4 regions of the Fictibacillus nanhaiensis genome follow, and region 2 is predicted to be linked to each of the others. Evidence: riboswitches for the same ligand, from Rfam matches in the RefSeq annotation. Region 2 holds a riboswitch; each other region holds the start of a gene.

Region 1 (7,481 bases), 1.9 Mb from region 2:
GGACAAGCCACGCGGCAATGGGAGCCGCAATCACTCCTCCAATCATTAAAGCTCCGACCCAAAGCCATTCAACTTGTTCCCAACCAAGGGCGATAAAGAAACCGAGTGAAGCAGAAACAGCTACTGCAAATTCGCTCGTATCGACAGAACCGATCACTTTTCTGGTTGTTAGATCTTGTTTTGCCATTAGGACCGGAGTAGTGACTGGGCCCCAGCCTCCACCACCTGTAGCATCTAAAAAACCTGCTAATAATCCAAGTGGAATAAGTTGTTTCTTTGTAAAAGGTTTACCATTCGCTGTTTGTTTCTTCTCTCCAAGTTTGAACAAAAAACGATATAAGATATAAATCCCAAGGATAATTAAAAAGATAGAGATATATGGTTTAACAACATCTCCAGGCAGGTTACTTAAAAAACAAGCACCTACAAAAGCTCCTATAGAGCCGGGGAGGATTAGACGAAGAACGACTTGCCGGTCAACGTTTCCGAACTTAATATGAGAAGCGCCGGATGCCGCAGTGGTTACGACTTCAGCAAGATGTACTGATGCAGATGCAGCTGCAGGAGCAATTCCCGCTACTAAGAGCAATGATGTAGATGTAACGCCATAAGCCATACCTAGTGAACCATCAATCAACTGTGCAACAAGACCAATTAGAGCCAATACGATTAACTTTTTCATATTCTTCCTCCTCAAAATAAAAAGGCCCTTAACAAGTGATGTTAAGAGCCTTCGGTTTACCGATCAGCGATACGGATTAAATTTTAGTTAATACTATATGATCCTAAAAGATAAAAAGTCAACTGTTTGTTTAAATTTTTTGTAAAAATAGAAAAATGAAAAAATAGGTCTTGATATCCATTTCAGATATGATATGATTTTATAAAATTTAAACTCTTATCAAGAGTGGTGAAGGGATCTGGCCCGATGAAACCCGGCAACCTGCAATCGTAAGGTGCTAACTCCAGCAGAATGTTTTTACATTTTGGAAGATAAGGTAATACGTTTACCTCCACTATCTTTCCGAAATGGGAAGGTTTTTTTGTTGCTCTTGAGAGTAGTTGATTTCCGCTCCAGAATGCTCGCTTTCCGGGGGGCGTGCGGTGAGCCACCTCGACACTTTGTGTCCTTAGGTGTCTCACCTGTCCCGCTGATCCCCCAGGAGTCTCGCATCTTGCGCTCCAATCAACTTGTCAATGAAGACAAAACAAAAATGACCAAACGACATTTTTAGAAAAAAGCCTTTTAAAGATAGAATGTTAGAAAGGGAGGCAGTGGAGTGGCGAACGAAAAGAGTGCAAACGATTTTCTTCCTCAGCTTAAACAAATGCTGAGCAGTATCAAATTTGGATCGATCACATTAATCGTACAAGATGGAAAAGTAATTCAACTCGAAAAAAACGAGAAGGTCAGAATTAAATAGCTCGCTGACTAGAAAACTAGAGGCGGTTTTAACGATTGGGCAAAGTCCTAAAAACGTTAAAGCCGCTTTTTTAATGGCAAGAAGGAGGTAACACATTGCTAACGTACGAAACATGGGACAACAAAACGCGTGATTTTAACAGTGATAACCCCACAAAAGGTGCACTGCATGTTTTGAAGTGGGCTTATGAAACGTATGAAGATGATCTGGTTTATGCGTGCAGCTTCGGACTTGAAGGAAGCGTCCTAGTTGATCTTGTTCATCAAGTAAAACCGGATGCTCAAATTGTTTTTCTTGATACGCATCTGCATTTTCAAGAAACGTATGAAGTCATTGAAGCAGCGAAGAAAAGATATCCATCCCTTCGTATCAAATTAAAAACACCGGCTTTATCTCTTGAAGAACAGGCAAGTAAGTATGGTGAACAGCTTTGGAAATCAAATCCGAATCAATGCTGCAATATTCGAAAAGTGATTCCTTTAGAAGAAGAACTGAATGGAGTAGCAGCCTGGCTTTCAGGACTGCGCCGTGAACAATCACCTACCCGCCAAAACACGCAATTTGTTAATCGGGACGGGCGATTTAAAAGCATTAAAATTTGTCCGCTTATTCATTGGACTTGGAAAGACATTTGGCGTTACGCCCACAAATATGATTTGCCGTATAACAAACTTCACGATAATGGCTATCCAAGTATAGGTTGTGAGCCATGTACACAAGCAGCACTAAACGCAGATGACCTTCGTTCTGGACGTTGGTCTGGTTTAGGAAAACTAGAATGCGGCCTTCATCAAAGCGATAGCCAATAAAGAGAATCTCAGGAGGAGAGAAACTTAATGAGTACCATACAGCCCCATGGAGGAAAATTAATCAACCGTTATCAGCCAGAGACACCTTATCAACACATAAAAAAAGAAATAACTCTCGATGCGACAGCACTTAGTGATCTTGAATTAATCGCTATAGGAGCATATAGCCCGTTAACAGGATTCTTAAATCAAGAAGACTATCAATCTGTTGTTCATGACATCAGACTAAGTGATGGAACGGTTTGGAGCCTTCCAATCACGTTACCGGTGAATCGCGAAACAGCTGAAGGACTCAGCGTGGGTGAAGAAGTTCGGTTAACGTACAAAGGAGATACTTACGGAATCCTGCAGGTTAGTGATATTTATACTCCTATTAAGCAAATAGAAGCAGAGAAAGTCTACAAAACGACTGATAACGATCATCCTGGTGTAAAGAAATTGCTGGATCGTCCTTCTGTGTATGTAGGCGGAGACATCACGCTCGTTAAACGTCCCCTGAAAAAGGAATTCGAAGCCTATCATCTCGATCCTAGTGAAACGAGAAAGACGTTTCGTGATATGGGCTGGAAAACAGTAGTAGGCTTTCAAACGAGAAATCCAGTTCACCGTGCACATGAATATATCCAAAAAACAGCGCTTGAAACGGTGGATGGCCTCTTCTTAAACCCGCTCGTCGGTGAAACGAAATCAGATGATATACCAGCTGATGTTCGAATGGAGAGCTACCATGTTCTTTTACAAAACTATTATCCAAGTGACCGTGTCTTCCTAGCTGTTTTTCCAGCCGCAATGCGCTATGCAGGTCCGCGTGAAGCCATTTTTCACGCTCTCGTTAGAAAAAATTATGGCTGTACACATTTTATTGTTGGCCGTGATCATGCAGGCGTCGGTAATTATTACGGGACATATGAAGCACAAGAAATCTTTTCACAGTTTACAGCAGATGAAATCGGTATAACGACACTTTTCTTTGAACACAGTTTTTTCTGTAAAAAATGTGAAGCAATGGCCTCTTCTAAAACGTGTCCTCACACAAGTGTAGATCATGTGATTTTATCTGGAACAAAGGTACGAGAACTGCTTCGTAATGGTGATTTGCCGCCTAGCACTTTTAGCCGTAAAGAAGTAGTAGAAGTCTTAATAAAAGGGCTAAGAAAACATGAAGAAAAAGAGCGAAAAGGAGATTCTAATGAGCAAACCGCACAATATAATCTGGCACGATAGCTCGATTACAGTAGAAGACAGAAGAAAGCAAAATAACCATTCCAGTTTTGTTCTTTGGTTTACCGGTCTCTCTGGTTCTGGAAAATCAACCATTGCAAATGCACTTGCAAAAGAACTTTACGATCGAAACATCCGGAATTATGTACTGGATGGAGACAACATCCGAAATGGATTAAACCGTGACCTATCGTTTTCAGATGAAGATAGAACGGAAAACATCCGCAGAATCTCAGAAGTTTCTAAGCTGTTTGTTGATAATGGAACGGTTGTGCTGACAGCGTTTATCTCTCCATTTATACAAGATCGAGAGAAGGCAAAGGCAATTGTTTCAGAAGAAGAGTTTATTGAAATCTTTGTATCATGTCCAATCGAAGAATGTGAGAAAAGAGATCCAAAGGGATTGTACGACAAAGCGCGAAAAGGTGAGATTCCAGATTTTACTGGAATTGATTCACCTTACGAAGAACCGGTATCACCTGCTCTTACCATTTATACGAACGAACAAAGCGTTACCGAGAGTGTTGAGGTCATCTTAAACTATTTGAAAAACAGGAAGTTGATTTAACTAACGATAAAGGAGATCGAAAACGATGGCATATGAAAAAGCGTGGGCAGATAATCCGAAGATCAACAAAACAGAACAAAAAAAGCTCGTAAAAGATGGATTGAAAATATTTGAAGATATTCCTCATTACGCAGAAAACGGCTTTTCTTCTATTCCGAAAGAAGAATGGGATAGTTTCAAGTGGGCTGGCCTATATCTGCAGCGTCCTAAAGAAGACGGCTATTTTATGATGAGGGTTAATGTTCCATCAGGCATTTTAAGTTATGAACAAGTAAAAGCATTAGCTCATATTTGCAAAGATTATGGAAGAGACGTATTCGATATCACGACACGTCAGGCCATTCAATTTCACTGGCTGACCATTGAACAGATTCCAGATATCTTTAATCGGTTAGAAGCAGTTGGGTTGTCGAGCGCGGGTGCGTGTGGGGACATTACGCGAAACATCATGGGGAACCCAATCGCGGGCATCGATCCTCACGAACTCTTCGATACCACTGAAATTGTAAAAGAAGTTTATGAGTTCTTTCAGCATAATGAAGATTTCTCAAATTTGCCGAGAAAATACAAAATGTCCATTAGCTCCAATGTGAACAATAGTGCTCATGCTGAAATTAACTGTGTGGCATTTACTCCAGCTTTGAAAGAAATTGAAGATAAAGAGATACCTGGATTTCACATAAAGATCGGCGGCGGTTTATCATCTAGACCATTCTTAGCACAGCCCCTTGATGTGTTTATTGAACCGCATCAGGTAAAAGAGGTTTCAATCGCAATTACTACCATTTTCCGTGACTATGGTTATCGGGAAAAGCGTCACCTTGCACGCCTTAAATTCTTGATGGCGGATTGGGGACCAGAAAAATTTAAAGAAAAGCTTCTAGAATATACGGGACCGCTTCACTCTAAAGGAAAAGATGCTCTTAAAACATGGAACGGCGGATACTTTTATGGTGTTCATCCTCAAAAGCAAGAGGGTTTAAGTTATATCGGCTTTAACGTACCTGTTGGCCGACTTCATGCTGATGAAGTTTTAGAGCTTGCTGAAATTGCAAAGAAATACGGAAACGGTGAGATTCGAACGGTAAATTCTCAAAACTTAATTATTCCTAATGTGAAACACGAAAACGTCGAGTTGCTTTTACAAAAAGAAATTTTCAAACGCATCACCACGCAGCCTCTATCTTTCATTGGTCATTCTGTTTCTTGTACCGGGATCGAGTATTGTAACTTAGCACTCGTTGAAACGAAAGAAAGAATGCGCAGAATTGCTGAGATTCTCGATCAGCAAATCACCCTCGATGTTCCCGTTAGAATTCATATGGTAGGCTGTCCTAACTCCTGCGGTCAGCGTCAGATCGCAGATATTGGCCTTCAAGGCGTATTGTTAAAAACAAAAGAGAAAAAGATGGTTCAAGCCTTTGAGATTTATGTAGGAGGCACACTTGATGATGGCGGAAAGTTTAACGAAAAGCTAAAAGGAAAGTTCCGTGCGGATTCGTTAGACGAAGTACTTTTCCGTTTCCTTACTGTATTTAAAAATACAAAACTTCCAGCAGAAAGCTTTTTTGACTATATAAACCGACTTGGGTTAGAACAGCTTCAAAAAGAACTGGACCGAATTGCTGAAGAATTAGAAGAAAAAGTCTCATAAAAAGGAGTCTCGCTATGTATTTATACAGATTTGAAGTCATTTCAAAATCAACGGTTATACCCGTTGTGATAGCCGCTTCAACAGATGAACAGGCTTTTCAGTTGGTTGACATCGAGCTCGAGAAGTATTTTTTGAAACAGCCTGAAGTTGATGAGATCTCTCTTTATGAAAAGAAAAGAATTCGTACGGGCAACGGGTTCGTGCTTTATGAACGTGAAACGATATTAAATCCTTAAGGAGTGATGATGATGGGAAAAGTATATCTTGTCGGAGCTGGCCCTGGAGATCCAGGATTGATAACCGTAAAAGGTCTGCGTTGTATTCAGGAAGCGGATGTCATTTTATATGATCGATTAGTGAATAAAGAATTGCTCTCTTATGCAAGACCGGACTGCGACTTAATTTATTGCGGTAAACTGCCAAACTACCATTTCATGAAGCAAGAAACAATCAACAGTTTCTTAGTTAAACACGCTCAAAAAGGAAAAGTAGTAACTCGGCTAAAAGGCGGTGACCCCTTCGTGTTTGGAAGAGGCGGAGAAGAAGCAGAAACACTTGCAAAAAGTCGTATTCCGTTTGAGGTGATTCCTGGAATAACATCAGGGATTGCAGCACCTGCCTATGCGGGAATTCCCGTAACACATCGTAACATCGCTTCAAGCTTTGCGGTCGTTACCGGCCATCGTAAAAAAGGTGAAGAAGATGAACTGAAATGGGAAAGTCTAGCGAACGGCATTGATACGTTAGCGATCTATATGGGAGTCGGCAACCTAGGTTATATTTGCGAACAGTTGACGAGACACGGAAAAAGCAAAGAAACACCAGTAGCCCTTGTGGAGTGGGGATCTTTAGAAAATCAACGAACCGTTACAGGTACACTGGATACGATTGAGGAAATCGTGGTTAAAGAACAAATTGAGAATCCGAGCATGATCATTGTCGGTGAAGTTGTTCGACTTCGCAGTGAACTGAAATGGTTTGAAAAGCTGCATGAAGAACCGAGTAAGCTCGCTGCCGTTAGAGAGGCTCTGTAAATGAAGGCATTGCTCTTTATCTGTCACGGTACAAGACTGGCAAAAGGTCGTATGGAAGCGGAAGAATTTGTGAGACTTTGTATGGCACAAGTAGATGTGCCTATCAAAGAGATTTGTTTTTTAGAGCTTGCTGAACCCTCTATTACCCAAGGCTTCGAAACGTGTATACAAAAAGGAGCAACGAGTATCTCTGTGATTCCTGTGTTCTTACTATGTGCTAATCATATAAAAATAGATATTCCAAACGAACTTCACCACTTGCAGAATCAACATCCAGGAGTTGAAGTGATTTACGGGCGTCCATTCGGTGTACACGAAGCCATTTCGCATTTGTTGTGGGAGAAGATCACGAAAAGTACAGTTAGTTTAAGTGAAAATACACATATCTTGCTGGTGGGAAGAGGCAGCACGGATCAAGATGTAAAGCGGGATCTAGATGCAATAGCGGCTAACGTTCAAAACCATTACGGAATTCCTAGTATTCAAGCTTGTTTTTTAACCGGTTCGGTACCGAGCTTTGAAGAGGCTCTATGGAATAGTCGCGAGTTATTTGAACAAATCATCGTTGTGCCTTATCTTCTATTTTCAGGGCTATTAATAAACGGGATGAAACTGACGATAAACCGCTATCAGCTACAATCTAAACAAAACGTAACTCTTTGTGAGACGCTTGGCTACCACCCTATTCTTAAAGATGTTTTACTCACGCGTATCAATGAAACACTTAAAACAAAGAAATATGCATTTTCTTAAAAAGTGAGGAATGCTATG
Region 2 (7,949 bases):
TCATTCTCTTCTGAAAAAGCATCCATGTACACTTTATGTTGAAACAAATTTGCATCTAACGAACCACTCTTTAAAGAGATATTCGGCTGTACATAATCATTGAATTCTTTTACTTCAACTGCGTATCCTTTTTTCTCGAGATATGGCTTTACACCTTTTTCTAGCATGTCGCTGTAAGGCACGGTTGCGCCGAGTGTTATCTTCTTCTCACTCTCACCTGAAGCGCCACACCCTGCTAGAATACCGATTAAGAGCGCTGCTGATATAAAGACTTTGAATCGTTTCATAAGATTTCTCCTCCACTCTCCACTTATTTACTTTCCGTTAACACCGGTCTAAATCTAGCCGCTGGATGATCATTAGGCAGCAAAGGTTGTCCAGGTGTAAACAATTTTTCACGAAGCGTGCCCCTGTTGTACTCTTTTTTGTATAGTCCTCTTTCTTGAAGAACAGGTACAACAAGCTCTACAAAAGCTTCTAAGTCTCCTGGTGTTACAAGGTGATTTAGGTTAAAACCGTCTACGCCAGACTCTTCAAACTGCTTTTGAATACCATCCGCTACCTCTTCAGGGTTCCCCACTATGAAACTACCTCTGTCAGGAGACTCGAAGCGATTCAATACTTCTCCCACTGTTAACGGTTTAGGCGCATCCGTAGTGAGTGTGGCGGCTTTATAATGTCCGCCCTCTGTTGATTTGTTGTACGAGAATGGAAGTTCCGGATCTAACTCTTCATACTCCGCGATATCATAACCGCTCGCTCCATACTGCGCTTTTGCAGCATCCGCGCTCCAAACACTTGCATATTCTTTGAATTTCTCCTCCGCCTCTTCAGTCGTTCTCCCCACCACCACATTTAAAAATGAAAAGATCTTAAGGTTTTCTGGGTTTCGGCCATGTTTGATAGCGCGTTTACGAATGTCGTCCGCATAAAAACGAATTCTCTCTGGTGTTGGACCACCTACAAAGATGCATTCAGCATGCTTTGCCGCAAAGTCTCGTCCTCTCTCAGACGTTCCCGCTTGATAGATAACAGGTGTGCGCTGCAGAGATGGTTCACTTAAGTGAGGTCCTTCCACGCTAAAATATTGTCCTTCATGATTGATCTCATGAACTTTTTCAGGATCCACCAGTTTATTGTTTTCAACATCTTCAACAACGGCTCCGTCTTCCCAGCTGCTCTCCCAAAGTTTATAAGAAACATCTAAATATTCATCTGCGATGTTGTATCGTTCATCGTGTTTAATCATATTCTGCAGTCCAAAATTCCTTGCCGCATTCGGCAGATAAGAGGTGACTACGTTCCAAGCAATTCGGCCATTCGTTAGATGGTCTAGCGTAGAAAAGCGGCGCGCGTTCCCAAACGGCTGTTCATACGTTGTGCTTACCGTCACGGCAAAAGATAGATTTTCTGTTACGCTCGCCATAGCCGATACAAGAAGTGCGGGATCATTTAAAGGAACTTGAAGTCCATCTTGAATAGAAGGTGTCTTGCTTTGTCTATAAACGTCATAAACGCCCAATACATCTGCAAAGAACACAGCATCAAACTTCCCTCTTTCTAAAAGCTTCGCATACTCAATCCAGTATTTTAGATCTTTATAACCTCTATGTCTCTTGTTCTCCGGGTGCTTCCAAAGGCCATGAGAATTGTGCATGGCACTCGTCATCTCAAACGCGTTCAACAAAATTTCTTTACTCAACATACATTCCTCCGTATCCAATTTTTTCGTACCCGTTCCAAGAGAAAATAAAAAACCTCTTCAACTATGAGAAGAGGTTAAAAAATACGTGAAATAAACATACGTATATAGATTTCCTCTTATCTTTCAAGCTTTCGCCTGCTGGAATTGGCACAGTCCTAAAAATAGTTGTTGCCGAGGCTTCAAAGGGCCAGTCCCTCCACCTCTCTCGATAAGAAATCGATATGATTCAATTTAATAACGAAATATACAGGATTAAAAATAGCCTGTCAATGCAATTTAAAAAAATAAAATAATTTTCTTAACAATCAGTTTTTAGTTGACAGTGGTTGGCATTATCCTCTATAGTGATGACTAATAATTAAATATTTTCTTATCAAGAGTCAGGGGAGGAACTGGTCCTACGATCCTGCAGCAACCGCTTTGTTCAAAAGAAAGGTGCTAATTCCAGCAGATGTTTTTTTAATGTCTGAAAGATGAGAGAGCGTGTTAGCATATGGAATCTACGTCCTCTTTCGTCTTTGAAAGAGGGCTTTTTTGTTTTTCCTTCGCTGTTCTTGTGTGTAGTTGATTTCCGCTCCAGGACGCTCGCTTTCCGCGGGGCGAGCGGTGAGCCACTTCGCGCTTCGCGCCCTTAAGGGTCTCACCTGCTCACTCGTCCCGCAGGAGTCTAGCACCTTGCGCTGCAATCAACCTATCGAAGAAGACTTATAACAAAACCAATCCAAAACCAAAAACCACTTACAGATAAAAAAATTAGGAGGGAACTATGAGCATTCCATTGAGAAAAACCACTGAAATAGATCATTTTGAAGAAGCGATAAATACCGCACTAGCACTAAAAGAAGTTTTCAAGAAACGGGCAGAATTTGTAGATCGAGAAGGCGTTTTTCCTTATGAGAATTTCCAAGATTTAAAGGATGCTGGCTTTCTTTCTCTTACCATTCCAAAAGAATATGGCGGTAAAGGGTTAAACCTAGTTGAATTCTTAACCATTCAAGAACATTTAGCGGAGGGAGATGCTCCTACTGCCCTTTCTCTTGGGTGGCATTTGGGTACTTTTTTAGAGGCGGCGGAAAACCAGCATTGGAGTGGTGATGCGTTCGCTGATCTTAGCCGGAAAGTAGTGGAACAAAAAGCACTCATCAACTTGGCACAAACAGAGCGTGCGACAGGAAGTCCTTCTCGCGGAGGTATTCCTACAACAACCGCTGTTAAGAAAGCAGATGGATGGTTGATCAACGGAAGCAAAGCTTTTACTTCTATGGCAGAGGCCCTTGATTACTCGGTCGTAACCGCTACCATTTCAGAAACTAACCATAAAGGATTTTTCTTAGTGAATCATCGTGAAAAAGGGGTTTTTGTAAAAGAAACATGGGACAGTATCTCTATGAGAGGCACAAAAAGTGACGATCTCCTTTTGAAAGATGTTTATGTGTCCAAGGAAAACCTTCTTGTTGTTGAAGATGAGAAGAACATCGTTCCGAAAGGCTGGTATCTTCAAGTCCCTGCTGTGTACTTAGGTATCGCAAGAGCTGCGCGGAATTATGCAATTGAATTTGCGTCAGAATATAGCCCTAACACGTTATCAGGACCTATCTCAGAAGTACCTGAGGTGAGAAGAAAGATTGGCAAGATTGAACTTGAGCTATTCCAAGCGAGAACAATTCTTCATGCCGTTGCTGAAAAATGGGTAAATCAGCCTGAACAACGTAAGAATCTAGGTACAGAACTTGCGGCCGTTAAGCATTCTGTAACGAACAGTGCGAATAGAGTCGTTGATCTTGCCATGAGAATCGTTGGGGCGAGAAGTCTTTCTGTACAAAATCCGCTTCAGCGGCATTTCAGAGATGTGAGAGCTGGACTTCATAATCCACCAACAGATGATGCAATCGTTTATTCTTTGGCGGATGCAGCGCTGAAATAAATGAAGTCAACTGACAGATTCATGTTAAACTCAACATATTTTTGTATGATGAGATTTGGATCACCATAGGTTATTATGGATACAATATATTTCCATATCAATCAATAAAAGGTGGTCTACTCATGAGAGCGCTTCTTACATTCACTTATTTACAAGCTCTTTCTTGCATCTTCCCAGTCATCATCTTTGGGGCGTTAGCTCTTTCAAAGTTCTTCAGCATTCCGTTCATCCCTCGATACGATTTCATACTTCTTTTATGTCTCATCACACAAGTTGCTATGATTCTAACGAAACTTGAAACGATTGATGAACTTAAAGTCATCTGTGTCTTCCACTTGATCGGACTTGCTCTAGAACTATTTAAAGTTCATATGGGGTCTTGGAGCTATCCAGAAGACGCTTATTCGAAAATTTACGGTGTACCTCTTTATAGCGGTTTTATGTATGCAAGTGTTGCGAGCTATATTTGCCAAAGCTGGAGAAGGCTCGACCTACAGATAACGGGTTGGCCGTATCCTCTCTTTTCTTTTGGTATTTGTGTGCTGATCTATTTAAACTTTTTTATCCATCATTACTTGTTTGATGCCAGATGGATTCTGATTCTGCTTTTATTTCCTATCTTTTATAAGACCGTTGTTCATTATACGATCAACGAGCGTGTCTATAAGATGCCGATCCTTCTTTCCTTTTTGTTGATCGGATTTTTTATTTGGATCGCTGAAAACATTACAACGTTTCTAGGTGCCTGGCAGTATCCGAATCAGGAAGCCGCTTGGTCACTCGTTCATATTGGTAAGATCAGCTCTTGGTTCTTGCTCGTGATCATCAGCATCATTATCGTGGCACAGTTAAAACGGATAAAAAGTCACCAAGACGAGATTTTCACGCATACGAAACACCTTTAAGCTACCTTTAGCTTTCAGGTGTTTTTTTGTTATGCCCCTTCGTAATAAATCTGCATGTTCAAGATGTCCCCTCCATATGCATACAGAGATGACGTTTAAACCTTCTAAAAGAGAGGAGCTCATCACATGGATAAGAACCCTAAAGATCAACAGCAACGAAGGCAAATGCAGATTCCTCAGCCGATTCGCAGTGATGGTGCGGGTGCTACCGACTTAGGACCTCGCGACATCATGCGTGACATACAAAATCCGGATATGCTAGTTTCACCTGCAACAGATGCGGGAACTGTGCCGAATTTGCGCTTTTCCTATTCAGATACACATATGCAATTAAATTTTGGGGGCTGGTCGAGAGAAATTACGGTTCGTGAGCTTCCCGTCGCCAAGACGCTTGCCGGAGTAAATATGCGACTTACCCCAGGCGGTGTGAGAGAGCTGCATTGGCACCAAGAAGCGGAATGGGCTTATATGATTTTAGGCCGTGCTCGGATTACCTCGGTTGATCAAAACGGCAGGAATTTTATCGCCGATGTGGGTGAAGGTGATCTTTGGTACTTCCCGCCTGGCATTCCTCACTCGATTCAAGGGCTTGAAGAAGGCTGTGAGTTTTTACTTGTTTTTGATAATGGAAATTTTTCTGATCTTAGTACGTTTTCTATTTCAGATTGGTTTGCACATACACCAAAAGAAGTACTCTCAGCCAACTTCGGTATACCGGAGAGCGCGTTTGCGAACATTCCGACTGAACAACGTTATATTTATCAGTCTACCGTTCCCGGTCCGATTGAAACACAAGCTGTACCTGATCCCTATGGAACAGTTCCGTTAAGCTTCACACACCGTTTAATGGCACAGAAACCTCTCGTTACTCCAGGTGGGACCGTTCGTATCGTTGATTCTACTAATTTTCCGATTTCACAGAGAATCGCTGCTGCTTTAGTTGAAATAAAACCTGGCGGAATGAGAGAGTTGCATTGGCATCCGAATAATGATGAGTGGCAATATTATTTAGCCGGTCAAGGGCGCATGACCGCTTTCGCTGGAAATGGCACAGCACGAACGTTTGATGTAAGAGCTGGAGACGTGGGATATGTTCCGTTTGCGTTCGGTCATTATGTACAAAATACCGGAAATAAGAGCCTCTGGTTTTTAGAAATGTTTAAAAGTGACCGTTTTGCAGATGTTTCTTTAAACCAATGGATGGCTTTAACGCCTAAAGAAATCGTGCAAACGAATGTGAACGCTAGTCCTGAGCTCATGAACTCTCTTAGAAAAGAAAAATGGCCAGTTGTGAAATATGATTAAATGCACGATCATACCTATTAACGGCGATTAGAAACTACTAATCGCTTTCTTTCATTCTTTCTAGTAAAACTACTTCCCCTACCTCTATGCATACACACCACTTACACCTTGTCCGCATAATCTACTAGTAATAATCTGATAGATTATTCTCTGATTTAGATTCTAGTTCAGAGTGAAAATAGGAGGGAAAGTTTGTATGTACCACCATTATGATCAGAATCCTTACGCACATATGAAAAGAGACTGTGAGTGCAAGCATAGAAAGGTTCAGCCTTGCCAGACAGTTTCTGCCTTTAAAGCAGTTAAAGATCTGTTTCAATTTATTTTAGGCTCCACACCAAATCAAGTCATTTATCCGGTAGAGGTTTTCGATAGTAATAATGAATACAATCCAGATACATCAACGTTTGTTCCAAAAAGCAATGGCATTTATACGTTTACAGCTAGTATCTTTTTGCCGATTTATACGGGAACACCGTATTCTGCATTCGTTGGCATTCGTGTAAACGGCGAGATCGTTGCAGGAAGTCAAGAAACGATTACATCGCCAAACGCGATCGTAGCGACATCATCGCTCGTCGAGTTAAGAAGAGGCGATGAAGTTCAAGTCGTTGCTTCAAGTCCCTCAGGCGCAACGATTGAAATTGAAGTAAACCCAATCGCAACTCGTTTTGAGGGTGCGAAGATCGGTTAAATAGGTTTTATTACAGACATGCATAAATAAACCGCAACGGACCTTGTTGCGGTTTATTTATGCTATATTTAATCAATGTCTATTAATTGTTATTAAAGCTTTTAATGGAGAAATATATTCCTTACTACATATCGAAAAATCCGATTGATTACGATTAATTTCCACATACTGTACAACCTTTTCGTTATGAAGAAAGACTAATAAATAGATATCATCTCTGCTATAAATTTTACTTCGGTCTTTAAAATTAACGCCCATTTGTTTCTCCATACTTTCTTCCGTTGTATATGGGGTAAATAAAAATCCTTTGTCCCATTCAAAATTTGCTAAAGAATCTATTTTTATTTGAACTTTATTTTTGTCTTTTACAATAGACTGAATGGAATTCTCCAAATCCGTATTATGAGTTACTCTGCTACACCCTGTTAGCAATAGTATGATAAGAATTAAAATTGCAATTGTATTTCTCCTCAATAAATCATCCCACCCTTACATTTTTTCCATAGATTTACTTTAACATGATCCGGTCATACTTTATTGTTTCATGTGGAACATTGATTAAAAAATCTTTATCAAGGTTTCAATGAATAAGGTATAATTTCCCTATTATTATCTCTTTTAGGAGCAATCTAATGACAGAAAGAAACGTACGCAAGTCAAATTACATCCTTCATGCAAAGAGCGCTCAATTTCATTGGGATGGCACTGGACTTCTCTCTATTAAAACCTTTTCGAACGGAAAAGCTTATTACAAAACGAATCGTGGGTATTTTGCAGTTGACGAAGGGAACTATTTGTTACTCAATCAAGGTTCCTACACCATAACCATAGATGAACAAAAAGAAGTGGAATCGTTTTGTGTCTTTTTCCAAGAAGATTTTGCGAACGATGTATTCCGTAATCTGTCCACTTCCGAACACCAACTGTTAGATGATCCTTATACGACTCATACATCAGCTTCCTTTTTTGAAAAAACGTATGAACAGAGTCCCATTCTCACTCACCAATTGAACCTTTTAAAATACAAGACAGATCAGTATCAAAATGATTCTAGCTTGTTAGATGAACAGTTTCATTCCATTATGGACTCTCTATTAAGAGAACAAATGAAGGTCTTTAAAGAGATCAATCAACTAGATTTAGTCCGAAAATCGACTCGTGAAGAAATTTATAAACGAGTTAGTACAGCACATGAATACATAAGAGCTTTTTATGATAAACAGCTTACACTAGATGAGATTGCAGCAGTGTCATGCTTATCTCCTAATCACCTGTTAAGAAATTACTCAACCATCTACAAAAAAACGCCTTTTCAGCATATTGCAGAGCTAAGAATTGCTAAATCAATAACTTTACTAAAGACAACCAAATACTCCATGACTGATATTACCTATGAAATCGGATTAAATAACCCTG
Region 3 (7,949 bases), 1.8 Mb from region 2:
GAATTTTCCTTTCTTATCGGGAAAATGGGTGGTTAAGCAATCAGACGGCAGGGAACTCGGTGTTGTAAAATCATCGTTTGCGTTCTTTTCTAAAAAATATCATTACATAACGAATGTGCAAAATTATGAAATTGAAGCTCCTGCTTTTTCAAAAGAGTATACCGTTTTTGATGAGAACAAGGAGGAAGTAGCGACGTTTAAAAAAGTGAATGGATTTTTTCAAGCTTCTGCTTATGAGTTAAAACACACTTCAGATTGCTTATTAACAGAAGAGCTAATTGCTGTTGTAATGGGAGTAAATGCGATCGAAAAACGAAACCGATCTTCCGCTGGAGCTGGTGCAGGAGGCTCTGGCGGCTGAACTTACTAATAAAAGAAGCTTTTACTTAACGTTTTGAAAACATTGAGTAAAAGCTTCTTTTTTATTTGAGTGATGTCCATTTGAGGTGGGCATTGTAATTGAATGTGCGCACGACACATACAAGAGGGGATATATTAGCCATATATCCACGGTAATTCAAAATAATATCACGCTAAATTGCAATATATTCACGTATAAGCTTAATTATTTCACGGATAAAATTTTTTATCCGATATTCGACACAAGATTACTTCTCGTCAAAACTAATCCAAAGCTGGAATTCCCACAAAACTAGAGGCTACTCCGTAATCCCTGCCTGCGTAATTTCCACCTTCACTTTAACGTTGATTGGGATGTCAGGATATTGTTCGTCCCAACGTTTAAAATCAAATCCTCGAGTTCTACTTCTAGCAAGATCTCCTAATCCAATCGTATCAACCTTTGCTTTTTGTAATTTCTTCACGATTTTATTTGTTCGTTTATTCATCGCTTTTTCTGTAGCACTTTCAAGCTGCTCGATAAGAGCTGGATTACTTACCGGAATTTTAGGCGCTTCACTTACTCGTCCTTTCACTTTTACCGAAATGTCTACTGATGGAGAGCGTTTCACGTTTTTAAATTGATACTCTACTTTAGATGACAGGTTTTGAATCGTAAAAAATTGATTATTTTTAAATTTTACTTCATAGATGCCTTTTTCAAAGGGTTCCATGAGAAGCTTTAAAAGGAAAGAATCTTCAAGTTTCAATTGTCCAACCATTTTATCGTCTTTTAAGAGAGCTGTTCCTATTACTCTTATTCGATCACCTTGCTTCTCTATGAGTGGCAAGTTTGGATCCATTCCTTTTCCGTAATATCTATACAAAAAATCATGTATGTTTGACTTTGGTATGTTTGCGTTCATATTTTGATCAAGCAGTTGAAGCAGATACTTAGAAGGTGTTTCGCTGAGTGGGTATTGTTGCTTTAGTAAGGTTTTCGTACTTCCTTTAACGATTGCCATATAAAGATCGCGCCCTAAAGATGGATCACGCTGAAGTGTGTCTACTAGATCATAGATACCATTTTCAGCTAAACGATGATTATAAAGAGCGATATCTAAGCGTCCGATTTCGAATGGTTTAGGTGATTCAGCTTGTTCCAATGCTCTTGCCATCTTGCTCGTATTCGTAGTTGCTGTGAAAACTTCCGAAATGGGAGGGACATCTTCACCTCTTTGTGGAATCGCTACCATTCCGTTTAACTCCACTTGGCTGTTTGACTTATAATCATAACCTACGGCGGAAACGAGCTGAACATCTTCAAGAATCTTCTTGCTTGGAAAACAGCCTGTTAGCAGGAATAAAGTGAAAACGATAATCATATTTTTTCTAACCATTACTTGTTTTCCTTCCTTTTCCTTTTCCGTTTCCTTTTCCTAAAATAAGTTGGATCACAAATAGAAAGGGAATGTAAGCATATAGAATATAAAAACCAATCTGAGAAACTTTCGTGTTCAGTATGTCTACTTGCTGCCTGTCAACGACTAAGATACTGCATATGAAGATTATGAACATCATCGTTCGAAGTGCGCTTTTTTGCTTGATTTTATATAACCGGTGAATTCCGCGACTAACCGACCAAAAACCAATACAGATGTTAGGAAGAATTACGAAGAGCCAAAGAGCGATTCCAGCATATTCAAAACGTTGTGCAAAAGGAAGGTCAACGATTTTCCAAAGCGTTAAAGTCGCCCAAATCGTATGTTGAAGCTGCTCTTGATTAAAATAGACAAAAGATACAAACACAGTGATCAGGTAAGTAAACATCGTAAACAGGTTACCCAAATGTGCCCATTTTTGAGACTTTTCAGGATGTTTTAAGAAAGGCAGGTATAACAAAATGAGCTCAAAACCTAAATAATCAAGAGTAACCCCTTTTGTTGCAGCCATCAAATCACTAAAAGAATGGTCAAGAATAGGTAAAAAATTCGTATAATGTGCATTTTTAAGTGCGTAGTATTTTAATAAGAACAAAGGCAGTGACATAAAAAATCCTAATACGGAGAGCCCTGCTACAACCCGGATTCCTCCTATAACATAGGAATAAGCTAGTCCTAATAGGATAAAGGTGATGATCGGTGTTCCGAGTTCAGGAAAGATCCAAATCTGAATCACTTCAATATACGTTCTAAGTACAGTTAGAATGGTTGAACTAAAATAAATTAAAAGTAAAAAGCTTAGTGTACCACCGATCCATCTGCCAAATAAATTTCTATGTACACCGATGATATCAGCGTTTTCTCTAGAAAGGATTCGATAGATCATCCAGATCAACACGTTGAACAAAAGCCCCCCGATGATTACAGAAATCCATGCATCATGTCCAGCTGTCTTTGCGATATATCGCTCGAACCCAAGAATTCCTACACCAATCTGCATCGTTGTAACCATATAAAAAGCCATATAAGGTGATATCTGCTTGTTTTCACTGATCTGAGACATACATACCCCTCGCTTTTTAGTCTTCTATGTCATGTTTTTCTTTTGCGCGCTTTTTATTCATTTTCGCCTTATCTTGCGGTCGAACAGATGATGGACGGCTGTTCTGCACACTAAAAGGCATACGGATGAGTGCATCTTTTAAATCATTTACACGAAGCGGGTATAGGGGTGCGATGTAAGGTCTTCCGAGAGAAGTAAGTTTTAATAGATGTGAAACAATAAATGCAAAGCAGATCGCAACACCAAGTACACCTAAGAACTGTGCAAATATTAAAAAGGGAAAACGAAGCAAACGAATCGTGTTACTCATCTGATAGACAGGTGTTGTAAAAGAAGCGAGTGCGGCTAGAGCTACGATGATTAGAAGAACGTTACTCGTTAAACCAGCTTGAACCGCTGCCGTTCCAATAACGATACCTCCAACGATACCGATCGTTTGACCGACTTTAGATGGTAGCCTCGCACCAGCTTCACGAAGTAACTCAATCGAAAGTTCTAGTACGATAGCTTCTAATATAGGTGGAAATGGAATATCGTTACGTGAAGCCACAAGTGTAGCTAAAAGATTTTCTGGAATCATCTCATAATGAAACGTTAGTACAGCAACATAAAGCGGCGTTGATAACACTGAAAACATAACCGCCATCAATCGGATCAACCGAAAGACAGAAGCGAGCGTCCAATTTAAAAAATAGTCTTCAAAAGCTGAAAAGAATTCTACAATAGTTGTCGGGCCGGTCAGTGCATGAGGAGATCCATCAGCCATAATCGCCACTTTCCCTTCAGACAAAACACTGGCTACTCGATCAGGTCTTTCTGTATCAATGAGCTGTGGAAAGGGAGAGTTCTCGTTGTCTGAGATCATTTGATTGATATAGGAACTGTCTACGACATGATCGTATTCGATGTCATTAACACGTTGAATCGCAGTGTTCACATTCTCTGCATCAGCGATTCCGTCAATATAGATAATGGCAACTCTCGTTTTAGAAAGTTTTCCAACACGCACTTCTTTTACTGTAAATTCAGGAATAGGAAGTCTTTTACGAATCAAGTTTAAATTGGTATCCAAAGATTCTACGAATGCTTCCTTTGGACCAACAACACTAAATTCGGTTTCAGGAATCGAAATCTGCCTGTTTTCAGTCGACAGACTGGGAACGAGCAAACCTTCTGGGTCGCCTTTATTCATTTGAATGAGAATAAAGCCTTCTGTTACTTTGTTCGCGATGTCATGAACATCATTCGATTTGACCATTCCATCTAAAGGTAGATGCTTCTGGATATCGTCTAAATTTTTTAGAGGCATTTCTGTTATATACGGTAATAAATCACGATGAAGAAATTCGGGATTTACAAGTGTTTTATAATAAGAGATATAGAAGGTGCTAAGAGATGTTTGCTTCACAGTAGAAAAGTCGGCTGAAGCGGTCAGCTTTTTCATGAGTTCTGGAAATGTCAATGTACCTTTTGTAGAATTTGATTTAGCTTCTTGTTGTTGATTTTTCTTTTTTTTCTTAAAAAATATCATTGATATCACCCGTTCGTTAATACGTCGTGAACCTACTACATTCCATTAGCATTTCCTTGGCACATAAAAATATTCTCTAAGGTGGAATGTACCGTTATGATATATAACATTGACAACCATGAGCGAGTAGCCTATGATTATCATTAAATGAATAACCAAACTCTTATTAAGAGCAGGCGGAGGGATTTAGCCCTATGAAGCCCGGCAACCATCGGCGAAACATGAAAGGTTTTGACCGAAACGGTGCTAAATCTAACAGCATTCTTTGCTGAGAGATGAGAGAACGAACGGATATTTTAGTATGAAACCGTGTTCTCAAAGGGAACATGGTTTTTTGTTTTTTATAAGGCAAGATAAGACGATTGCGATTAAAGGTATTTTATAAGAAAAGGAGTGGGTGATATGGTGGCATCGGATTGTATATGGTGGAAGGGAAGAAAACTGGCTCACACCCTTCATTTACCTCAGGCAAATGGGGTAGGTGAAAAGAAGACTCCGTTAATTATTATCTGCCACGGTTTTACAAGTACACGAATTGGCGTTGATCGTTTATTTGTAAAAACGGCTCAAGCTCTTGTTAAACTTGGATATGCTGTATTGCGTTTCGATTATGCAGGCTGCGGTGAGAGTGAAGGGGAGTATGGAGAAAATGAATTTGCCTGTTTTATTGATCAGACAAAGGAAGTAATTTCTTTTGGAAGCAAACTCCCTAGTGTTGAGGAACGTTCTATAACTTTAATTGGTCATAGTTTAGGTGGAGCTGTTGCGGCTTGCACGGCAGCGGATGATGATCGAGTTCATAATGTTATCACGTGGTCGGCTGTAGGAAATCCATTTGCCGATATTAAAGAAATCGTTGGTTACAACGGAGAGCACGCTGTTGTTGATCACTTAGGGTATGCCATAACAGAAGAATTTTTGTTTTCACTTGAGTCTTATTCGCCACTAGAGGCTATCCAGCAATTTAGTGGAAACGCACTGTTTATCCATGGAACGAGTGACCCAGTTATTTCTTGTAATTATTGTTTGGATTATTATGAACACTCTATTAGAGCAATGAGAGGTACAACTTCCATGTTTCTAATAGAAGGTGCAAATCATACGTATTCTTCTATTAAGCATTTTGACAAGCTTATAACTGCCACTTCAGAATGGTTGTTAACGAACGTAACAGTACCTGTTCAGAATAATTTGAAAAAAAGTGTTTGACAACTTGTTGAATACCTGTAATAATACTAAGTAATTTGATAGGAATACTCTTATTGAGAGCAGGTGGAGGGAATTAGCCCTATGAAGCCCGGCAACCATTCATGTTGAACAGCCAATATGAAAACGGTGCTAAATCTAACAGTGGTCACACTGAGAGATGAGAGGATAATCGGAAATGTTTTTCGAGAAGCCTTCTGTCTCTTTTATGAGATCAGGAGGCTTTTTTTGTACCACCTCTTAAGAGAGCTTTTATCAAAGGTTATATAGAAAATAATGGATAGGGGATCAGATCATGAAAAGAATCATTCAAGTATTACTCGCAAGTTTGGTGGTATTCGCATTAGCAGCTTGTGGCTCATCCACAAGTGGTGGAGAAAAAACAGAAAAGTTGGTAGTTGGGGCATCAAATGTACCACACGCTGAAATATTAGAAGAAGCGAAGCCGCTTTTAAAGGAAAAGGGTATTGAATTAGAAATTGTAAAATTCCAAGACTATATCTTACCGAATAAATCACTTTATGAAAAAGAAATAGATGCAAACTATTTTCAGCATATTCCATATTTGACTCAACAGGTGAAAGATAATCCGAAGTATAAATTCGAAAACGCAGGTGCTGTTCACTTAGAGCCGATGGGGGTTTACTCAAAAAGACATAAATCATTAAAAGACATTCCTAATGGTGGGAAAGTAATCTTGAGCAACTCTATCGCTGAGCACGGCCGTATCCTTTCAATCTTTGAAGCAGAAGGACTAATCAAGCTAAAAGAAGGTAAAGGTTATGAAGCGCAAATAAGCGATATTGTAGAAAATCCGAAAAACCTTGAATTTGTAGCAGACATTGATCCTGGTCTTTTAACAAAAGCGTATGAAAACGATGAGGGCGATGCGATTGTCATCAACACAAACTATGCGATCGATGCAGATTTGAATCCGAAGAAGGATTCTATCGCATTGGAAGGATCTGAGTCACCATTTGCGAATATCATTACAGTTCGTGAAGGCGATAAAGATAAGAAATCAATAAAAACCTTATTAGAAGTACTTCATTCAAAAGAGATTACCGATTTTATCGATAAAGAGTACAAAGGTTCTGTGCTAGCTGTAAAAGAGTAATTAAATGAGCTGTCTAGATGGGGAAAGGTACTCGTCTAGGCAGCTTTTATAATGAATTAAAGTGTTTAGTAGGGAGCCTGGAAGTCTCTTTTAAAGGAATTAAGTCTAAAGAAGAAAAATTAAGTTTAGAAAAGAAAAATTAAGTCGTAATGAGCTTCGATTAAGTCGTTCTAGAGATCAATTAAGTCTACATTCAAAAATAAAGGCCGTTCGACAATTTCGACACCTTTCACACTATACAAAGTACGGTATGATATGATGAAGACGTATAAATTCAGTTATTAATCATTGTGGTAAGCGGGTGAAAAAGGAAATGGCAATAGAATTTTGGTCACCTGTCAAATTATCAATCGGCATAGCGTTGACTGCTTCATTGATCGTGATTCTTGCAGGTCTATTTTTTGGCAGAATCATGGCTCATCAGAGGTTTAAAGGGAAAACGTTGATCGAAACACTTTTCCTACTTCCGCTCGTGTTACCTCCTACGGTAGTTGGATTCTTATTGATTGTTCTATTCGGTCGAAATGGTCCAGGGGGACAGTTGATAGATTTGCTCTTTAGACAACCAATTATGTTTACATGGTGGGCGGCAGTTATTGCGTCTGCAGTCGTTGCGTTTCCACTCATGTATCAATCGGCAAAAGCAGGATTTGAATCGATTGACGCAGATATTGAGAATGCTGCAAGGGTTGATGGCGCGAATGAATGGGCCATATTAAGAAAAATCTCAATTCCTCTATCTGTTCGTGCACTCTTATCTGGTGCAATTCTGAGTTTTGCACGTGCATTAGGAGAGTTTGGCGCAACGCTCATGTTTGCTGGAAATATTCCGGGTAAAACACAGACGATATCAACGGCCATCTATATTGCGATTGAATCAGGACATATGGAGCTCGCTTGGATGTGGGTCGCGAGTGTTATTGGAATATCTTTGTTAATGTTAATAGCTGTTAATCGCATAAGGACATAACCATTGAAGAACCCGAATTGGGTTCTTTTAATTATTCACCAGCTTTCTTCATGTTTTCATATTCCTCATCACGTTCTCCTACCTCTCCATAATCACCGAATTGTTCATTAATTTCTTGTGCAAGACTTGTTAAATATTCATCAGAAAATAAAGGTTTTTTTTGTTTAGACATGTGTAAAACTCCTATAGATCATGAAATAATAAGTTTATGTGATTAACTGTTTATACGTAAAACAATATGTACAACATTTCATAAGCCTATTCAACAAAAATTGTTATTT
Region 4 (7,949 bases), on a different contig from region 2:
GAAAGCATACTATGAGTTAGCGAACCAAGTTAAACCAGGGATCTGCCCTGATTTTTTCAACTATCATGTAGAAAAAGATAGAACGTTTACCGTGGAATCATATGCGGGAAAAGCAATAAAGCTAGATCAACTAACGGTTGTAGAAGCGTTTCATATCGGAGCGGAACTTGGGGAGTTCTTTCGCAAGATGAATGCTGTAGATCATGGTTTAAAAGGATTCGGTTATCTCTCATGGAACGGAAAACATATTGAAGGAAAGTTTCATTCCGATGTATCAGAATCTATGAAAGAAGAAAACAAGGAGTACATAGATGATTTTAAGAAATTTATAGATACATATGATGGGTCCATATCTCCAGCTGCTTTGATTGACCTTCAAAACTGTTTGGATGATAGAGAGATAGAGAATCAAACGGTTGTACTTACTAACCAAGATACATCTCCAGAGAATATATTGCTACATTCAGATGGTACTGTCAGTTTAATCGATCCTGTACCCATCTTATATAGCGGGGATTCACTTGCTGGGAATTTTCTTAATAATTACAGGACATTGTTCCCGACATTTTTTAATGCACCACGTTATGCGCGACATGAATTTGATCGGTATGAAGATCGATTGAAACGGATCGCTGACGGATTTTTAGAAGGATATTCTCAAGGAGATCTAGCTGTAAAGCGTCGAGTGAAACAAGAGGAGTTTATTCAACTTACTGATTTAACTGTGATTCATTGGCAACTACTTCAGACGGATGAGTTATCTAACGAACAGAAAATTCGTTACGGTGAGAGAGATGCAATTGCCAATCGGATAACGGTCCTTGTAAAAAAAATTGAAGAGTTTCAATGGTTGGATGAAAAAAGTGGAACAAAGTTAGCATAACCGGCATAGCATGGGCATAATCTTAATTCAAAGCTGACAGTTGAACACTCATTTCTTTTGTATAACTTTTATGATTTTTCAAAAAACGGTTGACTTTCTAAAACATCATACTCTATAATCCTATTCAAGAACTAAATAAACATCAGCACGTTAATGTGTTAAACATAATTTGAATATCTCTTATCCAGAGAGGCGGAGGGACTAGGCCCGATGAAGCCCGGCAACCAACAAACCACATTTGGTTTGGAAAGGTGCCAATTCCTACAGATCTTTTTTGATCTGAAAGATAAGAGGAGGACCAAAACCCTCTTCTTAGGAAGGGGGTTTTTCTTTTTCCCCTTATCATACTTCACACACAAACATCACTTAGTCACTTATTTCATTTTAAAAATTGAATATAGCAAAAGGGATAAGCACTAATCTTTATTCCTAGTTTTCCTATAGATTTTATTTGAATTAATAATAAGAAGGAGAGATTTTTTATGACAAAATCATTTGATGGATACGATATTGAAACATTACTACTACACGGGGGTCAAGCGCCTGACCCAACAACAGGTTCACGTGCAGTGCCTGTCTACCAAACTACATCCTATGTTTTTTCTGATACAGATCACGCACAGAGCTTATTTTCACTCGATGAGCCAGGGAATATCTATAGCCGGATCGGGAATCCAACAGTCGATGTTTTTGAGAAAAGAGTCGCCCTTTTAGAAGATGGTGTAGCAGCAGTTGCAACGTCTTCTGGTATGTCAGCGATTGCGCTAGCTATCTTAAATATCGCACATGCAGGAGATGAGATTATTGCAGCTACCAATCTATATGGAGGAACGTACAACTTATTTTCTACTACTCTCCCGAAATATGGAATCAACGTAAAGTTTGTAGATGCAGAAGACCCTGAGAACTTCAGAAAAGCGATTACTCCAAACACGAAAGGATTTTTTGCTGAAACGATCGGCAACCCGAGTCTTAACGTTCTAGATATTGAGGCAGTAGCAGATATTGCGCATGAGAACGGTGTACCTTTAATCATGGATAATACGTTTGCAACCCCATATGTAACAAAGCCGTTAAGTTTTGGAGCTGACATCGTCATTCATTCAGCCACAAAGTGGATCGGTGGACATGGAACAGCCATTGGCGGTGTTGTGGTAGACGGAGGACGCTTTAATTGGAACTCAGAGAAGTATCCAGGATTTACGGAGCCAGATAACAGCTATAACGGATTAAGATACGCGAATGACTTTGGAACATTGGCTTTTGCGACTAAATTACGCGTTCAGCTTTTACGAGATTTCGGAGCATGTTTAAGTCCACACAATGCATTCCTCCTTTTACAAGGTTTAGAAACACTGCATCTACGAGTGGAAAAACATGCGAAGAACGCACAAGAAGTAGCGGAGTATCTGGAAAAACATCCAGCTGTAGATTGGGTTTCATACCCTGGCCTTTCTTCGCACAGAAGTCATGAGCTTGCTAAGAAATATTTAAGCAATGGTTTTGGTTCGATCGTAAACTTTGGAATCAAGGGCGGACGTGATGCTGGGCGTAAGGTTATCAACAACATCTCATTGTGGTCACACGTTGCGAATGTTGGGGATGCAAAATCATTGATCATCCACCCTGCTTCTACCACTCATCAGCAACTGAGTGGAGAAGAATTAGTAGCAACAGGCGTAACAGAAGAACTTATTCGATTATCGGTCGGACTTGAGTCCGTAAAAGATCTTACGAATGATCTTGATCGCGCGATACAAACGGCAACTGGGATAGGGACGGATAACACGGAGATCACGATAAATGATGAGGGTGTTATTCGTTGGGCGTTGCAATCATCACTGTATCGAGCAGTTGAGAATGATCAGGAAATTCAACGTCCTAAGACGCTTGCGATCGTGGGACTCAGTTCCAATCCTGCAAGACCCAGCCATAGATTAGCCAGAAAAATGCAGCGACTTGGCTATAAAATTGTTCCGGTTAATCCAAGAGAAACAGAAGTGCTTGATGAAAAAGCGTATCCAGATTTAAAATCTATTCCGTTTCCCATCGATGTGGTTCAAGTATTTAGAAGTCCAGAAGCAGCGATTGAGCTCGCAAAGGAAGCAGCGATCACACAGCCAAAAGTGTTCTGGCTACAAGAAGGTGTCATCTCGCCAGAAGCAGCAAAAATTGCGAAAGAAGCTGGGATCGATGTGGTGCATAACAGATGTACGTATAAAGAAGCACAACGTCTAAGAGGAACTATTTCAACGTATGCGTGTGAACTTTAAAAATAGAAATCGGTAAGCCGGGAACGGAAGTCAACGACTTTCAAGAATAACTCAAAAAAATAGCCATATAAAAAGAGAGAAACGTGGAGGGAAATACATGTTGAAGATTTGGCAGAAAGCAACACTGGCTTTAAGCATAGCTGGCGCTTTGGTTTTATCAGGCTGTTCTAGCAGTGCGAAAGAGGGAGAGAAACCAGAGAAGATCCGACTCGATTACGCGTTTTACTCTCCGACTAGTTTAGCGCTTAAAAAGTTCGGATGGGCAGAAGAAGCATTTAAAAAAGAAGGGATAGAAGTAGAGTGGATTCAAAGTCAAGGAAGCAACAAAGCGCTTGAGTTTTTGAATTCAGATAGCGTTGATTTTGGATCAACAGCTGGTGCTGCAGCACTGATCGCAAAAGACAAAGGAGCACCGATCGAATCAGTCTATATTTACTCCCAGCCTGAATGGACGGCTCTTGTCGCAAAAGACGGTTCACCGATTAAAGATGTAAAGGATCTTAAAGGAAAAAAAGTAGCAGCAACGTTTGGAACGGACCCACATATCTTTTTACTCCGTGCACTTGCAGATGCTGGCCTGTCTGCAAAGGATGTACAGATTGTAAATCTACAACATGCTGATGGTGCGAATGCCCTTTTAAAAGGGCAAGTGGATGCTTGGGCTGGGTTAGATCCGCACATGGCGAGAACTGAAGTAGAATCCGGTGCGAAGTACATTTATCGTAATCCAGACTTTAATACGTATGGAACGTTAAACGTACGCTCTGAATTTGCGAAAAACCATCCAAAGCAAGTCGAACAAGTGATTGAACTTTATGAGAAAGCAAGAAAGTGGACGATTGAACATCCAGAGGAAGCAGCAAAACTTTTATCAGAAGAAGCGGGGATTAAAGAAGATGTCGCAAAAAAACAACTGCAACGAAACAACTTCGAGGAACCTGTTCCAGGATCACAGCATGAAAAAGCTATATCGGCTGCAGGCGAAGTACTCCAAAAAGAAGAGATTGTCAAAAAAGATACGAACATCGAAGATCTTGTAAAGAAACTGATCAATCCGAAATTTGCAGAAAAAGTGATTAACCAATAAGGAGAGAGAGGAGGAAGTGTCGATGATTTCTGAAACACACAAGTGGAAAGTAGCACAGAGAGCTTCCCCTCAGAAGCTCTCATCATCTAGAGGATTCTTTCAAATCGGTAAAGGTGTTCTTATAGGTTCTATCCTGCCTATTATTCTATTAGTAATTTGGGAAATCGCGGCTAGAACGGGACTTTTGGCTGCACACCTGTTGCCTGCACCAACCATCATTTTAGAAAAAATTATCAGTATGTATCAAGATGGATCGCTGTTCGGACATATCTCAATTACACTGACCCGCGTATTCTTAGGGTTTGCAATCGGGACCGTAGCGGCGGTTGTGATTGGTGCGATCGTTGGATATGCAAAAACAGCAGAACGTCTTTTAGATCCGTTGTTTCAGGCTATTCGTTCCATCCCTTCTCTGGCGTGGGTACCGCTATTTATCCTTTGGATGGGAATCGGAGAACCTTCGAAGATTTCGTTAATCGCAGTCGGTGTGTTTTTTCCGGTCTATCTAAATATTGTAGCAGGGATCCAAGGTGTAGACCGTAAGCTCATTGAGGTCGGAAGAATCTATCAACTATCCCCTTATCAACTAACCAAGCGCATCATATTGCCGGCTGCATTACCCTCATTTATTACGGGTATGCGCAGCGGGTTAGGGCTGGGTTGGATGTTTGTAGTAGCGGCAGAGCTCATGGGGGCGAGTGAAGGGCTAGGCTATCTGCTCGTGGTAGGTCAGAACACGTACTCACCTGATACGGTTATTGCAAGCATCTTGCTATTTGCAGTCTTAGGAAAGATAACGGATGCCGTTTTGAAATGGATCGAACATCGTTCATTAAAATGGCAAGACAGTATAACTAATCAAGGATAGAAGGAGGGGAAACAAATGCTGAAAGTGAAACGGTTAAAACGAACATTTAACCAAGATACTGCAGGATTTCAAGATATCAACCTTTCTGTAAAGGAAGGAGAAATCATAGGGATTCTAGGTACGAGTGGCTGTGGGAAAAGCACATTACTTCGCGTATTATCAGGGCTCGATCAACAGTATGAAGGTACAATTTCAATAGAAAATGGATCGAATAATCAGATTGGTATGATGTTTCAGGAACCCCGCCTTCTGCCGTGGTTGTCTGTAAAAAAGAACATTTCATTCGGACTGGAAAAAGAAGAGAGGAATACGGAAAAATATAAAACGTATCTGGATCTGGTAGGATTAACGGGTTTTGAGAACCATTTCCCGAAAGATTTATCAGGTGGTATGGCACAGCGTACAGCAATAGCAAGAGCGCTGATTACGGAACCGGAAATTCTATTATTAGACGAACCGTTCAGTGCGTTAGATGCTTTTACCAAAATGCAACTTCAAGATCTTCTATTATCCATATGGCAAAAAAAGAAAACGACGATGATTTTAGTGACCCATGATATTGATGAAGCGCTCTATCTTTGTGATCGAATATTCATCTTAAAAGGTCAGCCAGGTGAAGTATATAGCGAGATTGCAGTAGAGAAAGAAAAGCCGAGAACACGGGGAGACGGTTATCTCTCTAAACTAAAAGCTCACATCTTACATCTATTAAACGTTGAAAAGAAAGCAGCAGGTGAACAGCAATGACAAAACTAGCCACCATTCATCCATTCGGAGGCACACATAATATTTCAGAAGACCAGAGCGTTACAAGCTTTTCTTGGGATACTTTTATTAAAAGATTCGATAGACGAAGTGATGGGAAGACAAATATGGCTTATGAGTGTGTAGATCGTCATGTTGAAGAAGGGAGAGGAAAAAAAACAGCTCTTCATTATATAGACGATTCACAAGAAATAAAAATGAATTATAACGAGCTTAAGGACACGACAGATCAGTGGGCGGCAGTTTTGAAGAAGCATGGTGTTCAGAGTGGAGATTTCGTTTTTGTCTTCTTACCCAAACACCATCATTGTCATATCGCGATGTTAGCTGCTATTAAACTAGGAGCAATCGTGGGTCCTTTATTTGAAGCATTCATGTCGGACGCAATAAGAGACCGTATTAGTGACTGTAATGGAACGTTCTTAATTACAGATAAAGAGTTGTATAAGCGAGTACCAAGAGAAGAACTGCCAAGTCTTCACACGGTCTTTTTAACAGATGGTGAAGGAGAAAAGGGAGAAATCTCTATTCAAAAAGAGTTAAAGAATGTAGGAAACATTGAAAATCAGATTGAGTGGGTTGAACCTGAACATGGACTGAACATCCACTACACATCAGGTTCTACCGGAAAACCTAAAGGAATCATTCATGCTCATCGAGCGATGGTGCAGCAATATCTTACAGGCAGATGGGTGTTGGATATTCAAGAAGATGATGTGTATTGGTGCACGGCGCATCCGGGTTGGGTGACAGGGACGGTGTATGGCGTTTTTGCTCCATTACTAAACGGAGCTACCGTTGTTGTTCATGGCGGCCGATTTAAAGCAGAAACGTGGTATGACACTCTGCAAAAAACAGGTGTAACAGTTTGGTATAGCGCTCCAACAGCCTTTCGCATGTTGATGGCAAAAGGGAATCAGCTTCCAGAACACTATGATCTCTCTAAGCTTCGCCATATTTTAAGTGTAGGTGAACCATTGAACCCTGAAGTGATCTATTGGGGACAGAACGTGCTTGGAAAAAGAATTCATGATACGTGGTGGATGACGGAAACCGGGGCACAGCTTATTGTGAATCTTCCAACAGAGCCGATCAAGCCTGGTTCGATGGGAAAAGCATTTCCTGGCATAACCGCAACCGTGTTGGATGAAGAAGGGAATGAACTGCCTCCTTATGCTGTGGGTCATTTGGCAATCAAAGCACCATGGCCGGCAATCATGAAGGAAGTTTGGCAGAATCCTGAAAAATATAATTCGTATTTTAGCTGGGGTGAGTGGTACGTATCTGGTGACCTCGCTATAAAAGACGAGGATGGTTATATCTTTTTCCAAGGACGTTCAGATGACATGATTAATTCTTCCGGAGAACGGATCGGCCCATTTGAAGTTGAGAGCAAACTAATTGAACACAAGGCAGTTGCAGAAGCAGGAGTCATTGGCAAACCAGATCCCATTAGAGGGGAGATCGTGAAAGCGTTCATCGTTCTAAAAGATGGATATAGCGAAAGTAAAGAGCTTTTGGATGAAATCCGAATCTTTGTTCGAGGAGAACTAGCTGCACATGCGGCTCCTCGTGAGATCGAAATCGTAGAAGAACTTCCAAAAACAAAGATCAGCGGAAAAATATTGCGAAGAGAGCTGAAAGCCCGTGAGTTACAAAAACTTGCTTGAAACCTCTAGAAAGATAGGGAAGATCAGGATCGGTGATTTTGCTCTAGAGTCAGGAAAAGTAATTCCAAATGCGGAATTAGCTTTTGAGAAAACAGGCAACGCTAAAGGTCCTGTTGTCTTACTCTGCCACGCGTTAACTGGAAATCAGTATGCTTACGGATCAGAAGAAGATCCAGGTTGGTGGCGTGGATTAGTTGGTCCTGATCGATATGTGGATACAAACCAATTTCAAGTAATCACATTTAACGTACTTGGAGGATGCAACGGTTCAACTGGTCCAGCAAAGACGAATCCTGAAACGGGTGAAAACTATGGTAGATCATTTCCTTTTGTAACGGTAAGAGACATGGTTCGCGCTCAGCGTCAGGCACTTTGTATTTTAGGAATTCCAAGAGTTTATGCC

What was found. A riboswitch is a leader RNA that binds a small molecule or an ion and turns the genes downstream of it on or off. The one in region 2 is predicted to bind S-adenosylmethionine.
Region 1: another riboswitch for S-adenosylmethionine. It lies ahead of ACFS5O_RS13985 (YezD family protein); the one in region 2 lies ahead of ACFS5O_RS04185 (acyl-CoA dehydrogenase family protein).
Region 3: another riboswitch for S-adenosylmethionine. It lies ahead of ACFS5O_RS13485 (alpha/beta hydrolase); the one in region 2 lies ahead of ACFS5O_RS04185 (acyl-CoA dehydrogenase family protein).
Region 4: another riboswitch for S-adenosylmethionine. It lies ahead of ACFS5O_RS19975 (PLP-dependent aspartate aminotransferase family protein); the one in region 2 lies ahead of ACFS5O_RS04185 (acyl-CoA dehydrogenase family protein).

The regions. Positions count from the first base shown of each region.
Region 1 covers NZ_JBHUPF010000006.1:2,008,902-2,016,382, forward strand. The annotation lists gene ACFS5O_RS13980 (sulfite exporter TauE/SafE family protein) at 1-682, opposite strand, end outside; SAM riboswitch class I at 896-1,000, shown strand; gene ACFS5O_RS13985 (YezD family protein) at 1,281-1,424, shown strand; gene ACFS5O_RS13990 (phosphoadenylyl-sulfate reductase) at 1,520-2,233, shown strand; gene sat (sulfate adenylyltransferase) at 2,261-3,457, shown strand; gene cysC (adenylyl-sulfate kinase) at 3,423-4,022, shown strand; gene ACFS5O_RS14005 (nitrite/sulfite reductase) at 4,048-5,676, shown strand; gene ACFS5O_RS14010 (DUF3906 family protein) at 5,691-5,912, shown strand; gene cobA (uroporphyrinogen-III C-methyltransferase) at 5,925-6,710, shown strand; gene ACFS5O_RS14020 (sirohydrochlorin chelatase) at 6,711-7,463, shown strand; gene ACFS5O_RS14025 (NAD(P)-binding protein) at 7,479-7,481, shown strand, end outside.
Region 2 covers NZ_JBHUPF010000006.1:73,193-81,141, reverse strand. The annotation lists gene ACFS5O_RS04195 (MetQ/NlpA family ABC transporter substrate-binding protein) at 1-287, opposite strand, end outside; gene ACFS5O_RS04190 (LLM class flavin-dependent oxidoreductase) at 311-1,702, opposite strand; SAM riboswitch class I at 1,819-1,920, opposite strand; SAM riboswitch class I at 2,073-2,185, shown strand; gene ACFS5O_RS04185 (acyl-CoA dehydrogenase family protein) at 2,472-3,629, shown strand; gene ACFS5O_RS04180 (DUF817 domain-containing protein) at 3,752-4,534, shown strand; gene ACFS5O_RS04175 (oxalate decarboxylase family bicupin) at 4,661-5,839, shown strand; gene ACFS5O_RS04170 (C1q-like domain-containing protein) at 6,036-6,533, shown strand; gene ACFS5O_RS04165 (hypothetical protein) at 6,606-7,007, opposite strand; gene ACFS5O_RS04160 (helix-turn-helix domain-containing protein) at 7,166-7,949, shown strand, end outside.
Region 3 covers NZ_JBHUPF010000006.1:1,906,011-1,913,959, forward strand. The annotation lists gene ACFS5O_RS13465 (LURP-one-related family protein) at 1-361, shown strand, start outside; gene ACFS5O_RS13470 (Ger(x)C family spore germination protein) at 660-1,739, opposite strand; gene ACFS5O_RS13475 (GerAB/ArcD/ProY family transporter) at 1,732-2,844, opposite strand; gene ACFS5O_RS13480 (spore germination protein) at 2,861-4,375, opposite strand; SAM riboswitch class I at 4,536-4,657, shown strand; gene ACFS5O_RS13485 (alpha/beta hydrolase) at 4,778-5,584, shown strand; SAM riboswitch class I at 5,632-5,748, shown strand; gene ACFS5O_RS13490 (MetQ/NlpA family ABC transporter substrate-binding protein) at 5,877-6,698, shown strand; gene modB (molybdate ABC transporter permease subunit) at 7,012-7,668, shown strand; gene ACFS5O_RS13500 (hypothetical protein) at 7,700-7,840, opposite strand.
Region 4 covers NZ_JBHUPF010000015.1:29,328-37,276, reverse strand. The annotation lists gene ACFS5O_RS19980 (hypothetical protein) at 1-883, shown strand, start outside; SAM riboswitch class I at 1,061-1,176, shown strand; gene ACFS5O_RS19975 (PLP-dependent aspartate aminotransferase family protein) at 1,366-3,156, shown strand; gene ACFS5O_RS19970 (aliphatic sulfonate ABC transporter substrate-binding protein) at 3,254-4,243, shown strand; gene ACFS5O_RS19965 (ABC transporter permease) at 4,266-5,111, shown strand; gene ACFS5O_RS19960 (ABC transporter ATP-binding protein) at 5,127-5,858, shown strand; gene acsA (acetate--CoA ligase) at 5,855-7,546, shown strand; gene metX (homoserine O-acetyltransferase MetX) at 7,524-7,949, shown strand, end outside.